3 regions of the Turicibacter sp. HGF1 genome follow, and region 3 is predicted to be linked to each of the others. Evidence: riboswitches for the same ligand, from Rfam matches in the RefSeq annotation. Region 3 holds a riboswitch; each other region holds the start of a gene.
The links. Region 3 has a riboswitch for lysine ahead of HMPREF9402_RS11115 (transporter substrate-binding domain-containing protein). Riboswitches for the same ligand answer to the same signal wherever they lie in the genome.
Positions count from the first base shown of each region.

Region 1: linked by a shared signal. The riboswitch ahead of HMPREF9402_RS12810 (YfcC family protein) and the one ahead of HMPREF9402_RS11115 (transporter substrate-binding domain-containing protein) in region 3 are both predicted to bind lysine.
Region 2: linked by a shared signal. The riboswitch ahead of lysA (diaminopimelate decarboxylase) and the one ahead of HMPREF9402_RS11115 (transporter substrate-binding domain-containing protein) in region 3 are both predicted to bind lysine.

Region 1 covers NZ_AEXQ01000132.1:3,957-7,199, reverse strand. Annotated here, with positions in the region: gene proC (pyrroline-5-carboxylate reductase) at 51-857, shown strand; lysine riboswitch at 1,154-1,327, shown strand; gene HMPREF9402_RS12810 (YfcC family protein) at 1,603-3,036, shown strand; gene HMPREF9402_RS12805 (M20 family metallopeptidase) at 3,162-3,243, shown strand, end outside.
Region 2 covers NZ_AEXQ01000064.1:19,461-22,703, reverse strand. Annotated here, with positions in the region: gene HMPREF9402_RS06125 (helix-turn-helix transcriptional regulator) at 1-737, opposite strand, end outside; gene HMPREF9402_RS06120 (DUF2798 domain-containing protein) at 1,004-1,510, shown strand; lysine riboswitch at 1,667-1,845, shown strand; gene lysA (diaminopimelate decarboxylase) at 1,941-3,233, shown strand.
Region 3 covers NZ_AEXQ01000113.1:16,081-19,323, reverse strand. Annotated here, with positions in the region: gene HMPREF9402_RS11120 (endonuclease MutS2) at 1-1,047, shown strand, start outside; lysine riboswitch at 1,160-1,327, shown strand; gene HMPREF9402_RS11115 (transporter substrate-binding domain-containing protein) at 1,404-2,216, shown strand; gene HMPREF9402_RS11110 (amino acid ABC transporter permease) at 2,219-2,980, shown strand; gene HMPREF9402_RS11105 (amino acid ABC transporter ATP-binding protein) at 2,990-3,243, shown strand, end outside.

The DNA.
Region 1 (3,243 bases), on a different contig from region 3:
TATTGAGAAGTATGAATAAAAGACTATAATAAAATAAAGGAGGATGAAATATGAAGTATCCGGTTGGATTTATTGGTAGTGGTAATATGGCGATGGCGATGTTAAAAGGATTATTGAAATCTGAATTAATATTATCAAATGATATTTTGATGTCTAATCCTAGCCAGACAAAAGTTAATCGATTTGTTGAAGATTATAAAATAAATGGGACAACTTCAAACCAAGACGTTGCAAATTTATGTCAAATTGTTATTTTAGCAGTTAAGCCATATTTATATCCCGCTATTATTGATGAAATTAAAGAAAGTATTCATAAAGAAACCATTATTGTGAGTATTGCAGCGGGACCAACACTTCAAATGATTGAGGACTATTTTCAAAAAAGTATTAAGGTAGTTCGTACAATGCCAAACACACCAGCACAAGTCGGTGAAGCGATGTCAGCAATTATACCAAATCGCAATGTTACAGAAAATGAGTTAAATCAAGTGATTGCTATTTTTAATAGTTTTGGAAAATGTGAAGTGGTGTCTGAAGCATTAATTGATTCCGTTATTGCTGTGAGTGGATCATCACCTGCTTATGTTTATATGATGATTGAAGCAATGGCTGATGCTGCTGTTTTACAAGGGATGCCACGAAATCTTGCTTACGAATTTGCTGCACAAGCAGTGCTTGGAGCGGCGAAAATGGTACTAGAAACAGGGATGCATCCAGGGGGATTAAAAGATCAAGTTTGTTCACCAGGTGGCACAACAATTGAGGCAGTTGCTAAATTAGAACAAGAGGGATTTAGAGCAAGTATTATGAATGCTATGGAAGCTTGTGCAAAGAAATCTAAAAAAATGAGTAAATAAAAAAGACACGCTTTAAAACTAGCGTGTCTTTATAGGCTATTTATATAATTTATCTTCTTTTTTCTCAAATTTTTTTTCCTCATGATGTTGTTCTTTATGATGAATTTCCATTTCATGAATTTTTTCTTTAATACTCATTAAGGACATCTCATTTTTAAAAATTTATTATAGTTAGCTCTCTATAGTGTATTTATTAAAAAAATATAAAATAGAAATTTTATTGGATAGTTACATAAATTTACACTTGCAAAAGAATAGAATATAGTTTATGATTTAATTAATTAAAAAATAAATAGGTTTTAGATAGAGGTGCGGTAACTAAGAGTACTATTGAAGAGTGAAGACGTAGACGCAATAGGAAAGGAGTTCTCGCCGAAGCCTATCATCGATACTTTAAGGTGATAGAGCTGGTGTTATGTAAAATATACTTAACACTGTCACAAAATATTTTGTGGTGAGCTATCATTTAAGATGAATGCATTGTATATCGATTAAATGATATATTAAAATTCAAAGTCTTGAGTGATTTGCTCAAGGCTTTTTTTTATTAAAGCCAACCATAAAAATTGTGGAGGGCTATCATTTGAGCATTCAAAAGTAAACGCACGTTATGTGATTATTTCTGAAAAGTCTTGAGTGATACTCAAGACTTTTTTTATTGTGAAGCTCTTGCACCTCATACCATCCAAGAAAAGATGGGGACAATGCTTTATTGGATGTTAAAAACCTGAAGGGAGATTAATATATGTTAAGTCTTAGAAGAGCCAGAAGTATTGAAACTGAGGCAGGTGCGAAAAAAGAATTTAAAGTACCACATACGCTAGTTATTATTTCTTTTATCTTAGTCATCGTTGCCGTAGCAACATGGATATTACCAGCTGGGATGTATGAGCGAGTGGTTAATGATTTAGGTCGAACAGTCGTTGTGGATGGATCGTTCCAATACATCGAGCAATCACCGCAAGGATTATTTAGTTTATTACAAGCTCCATTAGAAGGAATTGTAGGAGCTTCAGAAATTATTGCCTTTTTATTTATCGTAAGTGGAGCAATTGCTATTATTACAAAAACACGTGCAATTGATGCTGGAATTACAAGTGCCGTTAAATCGTTCCATGGAAAAGAGATGTTAATGATTCCGTTTATTATGGGATTATTCTCATTAGGTGGCGCAGTTTTTGGAATGACGGAAGAGGCAATTCCATTTATTGCAATGTTGATTCCACTTTGTTTAGCTTTAGGTTATGACAGTATTATGGCGATGGCTATTTCTTATGTTGGATGTATTGTTGGTTTTGCTACAGCAATGATTAATCCATTCTCAGTAGGGGTTGCTCAAAGTATTGCAAATGTTCAAGCTGGATCAGGTGTGGGATTCCGTACTCTAATTTGGGCAGTTACAACTTTAGCATCTATTCTATTCTTAATGTGGTATGGTCGTCGTATCAAACGTAATCCAGAATTAAGTCCCGTTTATGAAATTGATCAGTCACGTCGTGAAGCATTAAAAGAATCAACTGAAGAACATATCGAGTTTACAGTAAGACATAAAATTATTTTATCTTCGATTTTAGTTTGTTTAGCTGGAATTGTCGTTGGAGTACTAAAATTTGATTTTGCTATTCCAGAAATCGCGGCTTTATTCTTAGCTACAGGAATCGTGGCAGGATTTATTGGACGTTTAAGTTTTGATGATATGGCAACATCGTTTGTAAGTGGAGCAAAAGATATGATTGGAGCAGCTATTGTGGTTGGATTTGCTCGTGGAATCGTGATTCTTGCACAAGATGGTCAAATTATTGATACAATTCTTTACCAATTATCAAACTTCATCGGTCAATTACCTTCGTTAATTGCGGGATATGTCATGTTCTTTGTTCAAATGTTTATTAACTTCTTTATTTCATCAGGTTCAGGACAAGCAGCTTTAACAATGCCGATTATGGCGCCACTTGGTGAGTTAGTTGGAATTACACCGCAAACATCAATTTTAATTTTCCAATTTGGTGATGGATTCTCAAATGCGATTTTCCCAACAAGTGCAGTCTTAATGGCTTGTTTAGGGGTAGCAGGTATCCCATGGTCAAAATGGATTAAATGGATTTTACCACTACAAGTTATCTTTGGAGTAATTGCTATTATCTTTATTACAATTGCTATTTTAATGGGTTGGTCATAATATTAATTTTGCTAGGCATTTTCTTTATAGAGAATGCCTAGTAAACTATAGTTGAACTTAAAATGAAAAATGAATTAGAATAAGAAGAAATCTATCAATAGATTTTTGTATACAGGAGGGGCATTATGAAAGAACAATTATTGCAAATTAGTGAAGAGCTTAAACAAAGATTATGGGAAATGAGTGACTATATTCATGATCATCCTG
Region 2 (3,243 bases), on a different contig from region 3:
GAAATATTTTGAGTTAAAATATCATGAGCCTTTTGAATACTTTTAATATCCCTAGCACTTAAATTAAGATAACGATCTTTCCCAATTTGAACCTTTCCATGATGAAGTTGCTTCGTAAACGTATTATCATCAGATTCCTCGACTGTCTGAATAATCAACGAAATACATTGTAAAATACAACTTTCAAGCATTAAGGAATCGAGCATATTTTTGTTGGATAAAGTTTGCATTGTTTGTAAAATAGACATGACTTCAAGTGGAAGATAATTATACGTATAGTTTGTTGCAAATCGCTCAAAATCAAAATCATTTTTTAATAAAGGGCGAATCACATCATTGAAATAATTTTCATAAATCGTGATTTCTGCACCATGAAAATGTTGTCCTTTTGTCCAATTCTGCTTCCCTTTTAAATCTTTTTCTACAACGAAAAAAGAAGAAGGTTTAAAAGAAGAAATGGGTTGATTATCAATTTGAAATTCTGTTGTCCCTTTGTGAACCGTTCCAAATCGAACAAGTCGCTGTGGGTTATCAAAATTTAATGTAAAATGATGGGGAATCGTATAATCAGCAATCCCGAACTCATAATAACCAGGGCGTTCGTATAATAAGAAATAGCCATTTTCAGGATGTTCAATATCTTTGAAAATTTTACAATACTTCTCTTGGAATGCCTTGAAATTTAACTCATAAAGGACCGCTTCTCGAAACTCCTCTGAAGAGTGAACGATTGTCATGCTAAAACCTCGCTGTCAAAAAAACTGATTTTAATTAAGTATAACATACTACAAAAGTCGTTTTCAAAATGTATCTTTAAATGATTGAATTCGATAAAATAATTGACTTTTTGTCTCTAAATGAGTTAAAATCTAATTATAAAAAATTAAATAATGAACTAGAACAAACGACACATGTAGTGCTTTGCACGTAAATCTGATTACGGTACAAGGTGACTTCGTGTGTCTTTTTTTGCGTTCTTTTACGAAAAGAAAGGAAAGATACTATGCCAAAAACAAAAATTCAAAAATTATTCTTTGCTGTACTAACTGTTTTTATTACAGTTCATTTATTCGTCTTTTATAACGTAGCCATTGAAATGGGAGGAATGTCAAATCAAGTCTTTGTTACTTCTTTAAAAATCGTTCCGATTGAATTAATCTTCGCCTTACTTATTGAAATATTTATTGCAGGTCCTCTTTCAGAAAAACTTGCTTTTAGTATGATTGATTTCAAAAAAGATAGCCAAGTGATTATTACAACCGTATTTATTTGCTCGACTATTGTCTTCATGTGTCCCTTAATGTCATTAGTTTCAACTATTTTATTCCACGGTTTCACAAGCGAACTAATTGCTACTTGGTTCCAAAATATTGTGATTAACTTACCCTTTGCTTTCTTTACTCAAATTTTCTTTGTTCAACCCTTTGTTAGATATATTTTCCGATTTGTCTTTAAACACCAGTTAGATAATGAAAAACAGTACGATACAAATGAAATTGAAGTCGCTTAAGATGAAAAAGTTATCCTCCTAATTGAGGATAACTTTTTTTCTAATACTAAAATATGACATCCAAACGGAATAAAGGGGGGATGATTGACATAAAATAAAGAGAATTCACAATTAAATAGTATTAAGCATGATGAAACGTGCTTATTCAAACCATCATTAAAACGTAGAGGTTGCGAAGGCTTAAGAGTACTAATAACGAGGTAAGCGCGATGACTTATTGGGAAAGGAAGATTCGCCGAAGAGATTAACTGACGCTTTAAGGTTAATTCTCTGGGGGTGCATAAAAGATATGCATCACTGTCACAAAAATCACTTTGTGGTGTGCTACATTTGAGGATATCCCAACCGATTTTTCGGTATATTAAAGGCCCCTTGAATGTATTCGAGGGGCTTTTTTAGTGCCTTATCAAAATGAAAAAAGGAGTCTAGGATGAAACTACATGGAACAATGAACATTGAAAATCAACAATTATTTATTGGAGGGGTAAGTTGTCAAACATTGGTTAACACTTATCAAACACCACTTTATGTCTTTGACGAAGCACTACTTAGACAAAATTGCAAAGATTATAGGAAGCATTTTAAAGTTGAGGAGCGAGGGAATCGTGTGGCTTATGCCGGAAAAGCTTTCTTGCCACTTTACATGTGTCACCTGATTAAAGAAGAGGGGCTTTATCTTGATGTTGTATCTGGTGGTGAACTGTATACTGCTTATAAAGCTGATTTTCCAATGGATCATGTTTTGTTTCATGGTAATAATAAGACATTTGATGAAATCAACATGGGCTTAGAGTATGGTGTCGGTGTTTTTGTAGTTGATAATTACTATGAACTAGAGACGCTAAATACAATGTGTCATAAACGTGGTAAACAACAAAATGTTTATTTAAGAATTACACCTGGTATCGAAGCACATACACACGACTACATTAAAACGGGACAAATCGATTCGAAATTTGGATTCACCTTATCGAATGGGGACTTACAAAGATGTCTTGAAGTGTTTCATAAGTATGAGCATTTAAATTTAATTGGTTTGCATGCGCACATTGGATCACAAATTTTTGATGTGAATCCCTTTTTAGATGAAGTTGAGATTATGATGACACTCGTAAAAGATATTAAAGAGCAATTTGGATTTGAGATTACTGATGTTGATTTAGGTGGAGGAGTCGGCGTTTATTACACAGAGAAGGATGCACCTAAATCGATTGCACAGTTTTGTGAGGCAATTTTAACAAAAGCCCAGACGGTTTGCGAAACTTTACAAATAGATATTCCAAGATTGATTATTGAACCAGGGCGCTCAATTGTTGCCAATGCAGGAAGTACTTTATATATGGTTGGGTCAATGAAAGATATTAAAGATGTTAGAACTTATGTTAGTGTCGATGGAGGAATGACAGATAATATTAGGCCTTCTTTATATCAAGCGGTTTATGAATGTGCCATTGCAAATTGGATGGAATCAGGAAACGAGCGTCATGTTACGATTGCCGGAAAATGTTGCGAAAGTGGGGATATCTTAATAACTGACGTTGACGTAAATAAGATTGAAAGTGGGGACATTTTGATTATCACCTCAACAGGTGCTTATGGTTATTCCATGTCCTCAAATTATAATAAAATTCCAAAAGCAGCAGTTGTTGCTGTGAAAGATGGTGAGGCTCAATTAATTTGTCGTCGTCAAACATATGAAGAACTTCTATCACTAGAAGTTTAAAGAGGTAAAC
Region 3 (3,243 bases):
GTTAAGGTTCGAGGAGCGCGTACGATTGCGACGTCGCATTACCCTGAGCTTAAGGCCTATGCTTATGAGCAAGATGATGTGATTAATGCATCGGTTGAATTTAATGTTGAGACGCTTTCCCCAACGTATCGTTTACTTGTTGGAGTACCTGGACGTTCAAATGCCTTTGAGATTTCAAAACGTTTAGGATTAAAAGAGGCCATTTTAAATCAAGCTCGTTCATATGTTGAAAGTGAACGAACAGAAATGACGGATTTAATTACAAAACTTGAGGATCGTGGATTACAATTAGATCAGGAGATTCAACATCTTCAGCAACAAAATACATTAGTTGAAGAAATGAAAAAAGAATATGAGCAAAAACTGGCAAAATTTGAGGCAGAACGTGAAAAAGTCTTAGAGGATATCAAAAAAGAAGCATTTGAAAGTGTTCGCCAAGCAAAAGAAGAAGCAGAACAAATTGTGATGGATTTACGTCAAGCGAAAAAAATGGCTGATTTATCAATGAAAGATCATGAGTTAACAGAAAAATTGACGTCATTAAAGAAAGCAGAGGCGAAACAAGCAGAGCAATTTAAGAAAAAGGCTCAAAATAAACAGCCGTTAAAACCAGGTGATGAAGTGATGGTTTTATCTTTAAATCGTCAAGGTGAACTGATTGAGCAAACCAAAAATGGAGAATGGATGGTTCAACTGGGTATGATGAAAGTGAACATTAAACCTGAAGATCTTCAATATTTACGTAAATCGGTTCAGAAAAAGGAAACAAAAAAAGGGCAAATGGTTCATAAACGTAATAGCCATGTCGGAATTCAATTGGATTTACGAGGAGAACGCTATGAAGATGCTATGTTAATGCTTGATAAATACTTTGATGATGTCTTATTGGCTGGATATCAAACGATTACGATTATTCATGGTCATGGAACGGGAGCTCTTCGCCAAGGGGTTCATAAATATTTAAAACAAAATAAACACGTTGCAAGCTTTAGATTTGGGGGAGCCGGTGAAGGTGGAACTGGAGCAACGGTTGTTGAATTAAAATAAGGGAGTCCTGTCTATCTCGAGTCAATCGGGATAGATTTTTTTGTGAAAATATATTTTTCAAAATAAAGTTTACATTATATGGAAATCATGTTATTTTATAAGAGGACAAAAAAAATCGTATAGAGGTAGCGTTGCATCAGAGTACAACAGGGAGCTGGCAAGTGAGGAAATGTTGGAAAGGTAATCATCGCCGAAAGTTTCGTATTGGCAAATACGTCACTTGGGGTTGCAGGAAATACCTGTAACACTCCTTCAGTTTTGAAGAGGAGCTATTAAACAGAGGACTTTTTTTCAGTCGTGTTAATAGCACGACTTTTTTTGTTACAATCAATTTTAATCAAAGGGGAGATTTTAATATGAGAAAATTAGTTGTAACGTTAGCAGGATGTATTTTGCTTGCAGGATGTAGCGGGAATGCTACAAGTAATTCAAAAGATACGTTTACGGTTGGAATGGAATGTAATTATGCTCCGTTTAACTGGCAAACGTCAGCACCAACACAGACAAGTGTATCAATTGGTGGAGCAGGATTTTGTGATGGATACGATGTGAGAATTGCAAATGAAATTGCAAAGAGCATGGAAAAAGAGTTAGTGATTAAAAAATTAGAGTGGGATGGTTTGCAATTATCACTAGAATCGGGAGAAATTGATGCGATTATTGCTGGGATGACCGCTAATGAGGAACGTGAACAAGGAATTGATTTTACGACACCTTATTTTGAATCAGAAATGGTACTGATTGTTCGTGCAGACGATGATTTAGTTCATGCAACATCTATTCAAGATTTTAGTGGTAAAAATGTGATTGGACAGATGAATACTAATTATGATACGGTAATTGACCAAATTGAAGGGGTGAATCACTTAACACCTAAATCTTCTTATCCTGAGTTAGTGGTCTCTTTACAATCAAATGAAGCAGATGCTATTACGGCTGAATTACCCGTTGCCGAAGGGGTCATTCAAGCTAATCCAGATTTGACTATTGTTCACTTTGCAGAAGGTAAAGGATTTGATATTGATACATCTGTTTCAATTGGATTAAAAGAAGGCAGTCGTGGTACAGAGTTCTTTAATCAAGTTCAATCTGCTTTAGATAATATTTCAGATTCGACTCGAAATGAATGGATGACAGAATCTCGCGAAAGTGCGCCAACAGGTGAATAATTATGATGTTCTTAACCACTCAAAATGGCTTTTTAAATAAATCATTTTCTTTATTTGTTAAAAATTTTGATTTGTTCATGTATGGAATTAAAATGACACTCATTTTAGCTTTTTTAGGAACGATGTTAGGCTTAGTTATTGGGTTAGTTCTAGGGGGATTGCGTGCGATTACAATTGAACCAAGAGACTTAAAAAGTGTAAAAGTGTTAAAAAAAATGATGCACTGTTTGATAGGTCTTTACGTTTGGTTTTTTAGAGGGACTCCAATGATGGTGCAAGCGATGTTTTTATATCATGCTTTACGTCCTATTCTAGGGTGGAGTTCATTAACTGCAGGGATTGTGATTATTTCGGTTAATACTGGGGCTTATATGGCAGAAATTATCCGTTCAGGTATTCAGTCAGTGGATAAAGGGCAACTTGAAGCCGCTAGAAGTATTGGAATGACCGCTTTTCAATCGATGATGTACATTATCTTACCTCAGGCGATTAAAAACGCCTTTCCTTCTATTGGAAATGAATTTATTGTGAATATTAAAGATAGTTCAATGTTAAATGTCATTGGGGTGATTGAAGTTTTCTTCCAATCTAAATCAGTAGCAGGAAGTGTGATGCTATATTCTGAGACGTTTTTTATTACGTGCCTCATTTATTTAGTGTTAACGACAATTACAGCACAAATTTTAGGTTGGATTGAAAAGAAAATGAACGTGAAAAAAACTTCATTTCCATCATCGCAAACGGTTCCAATGGCAAATCTTTAGGAGGAGAGTATGGCAGAAAATACGATGATCAACATCCATCATTTAGAAAAACGATTTGGAGAACTAGAGGTTTTAAAAAACATAGAGTTTCATGTGGATAAAGGAGAAGTTATTACGATTATTGGATCAAGTGGAAGTGGGAAATCAACTCTACTTCGATGCCTTAATTTATTAGAAATTCCAGATAGTGGTGAAATCTTATATCGAGGCCAGGATATTTTAAAGGGAGAACTTAATGTTAATCAATACCGAACTAAAGTCGG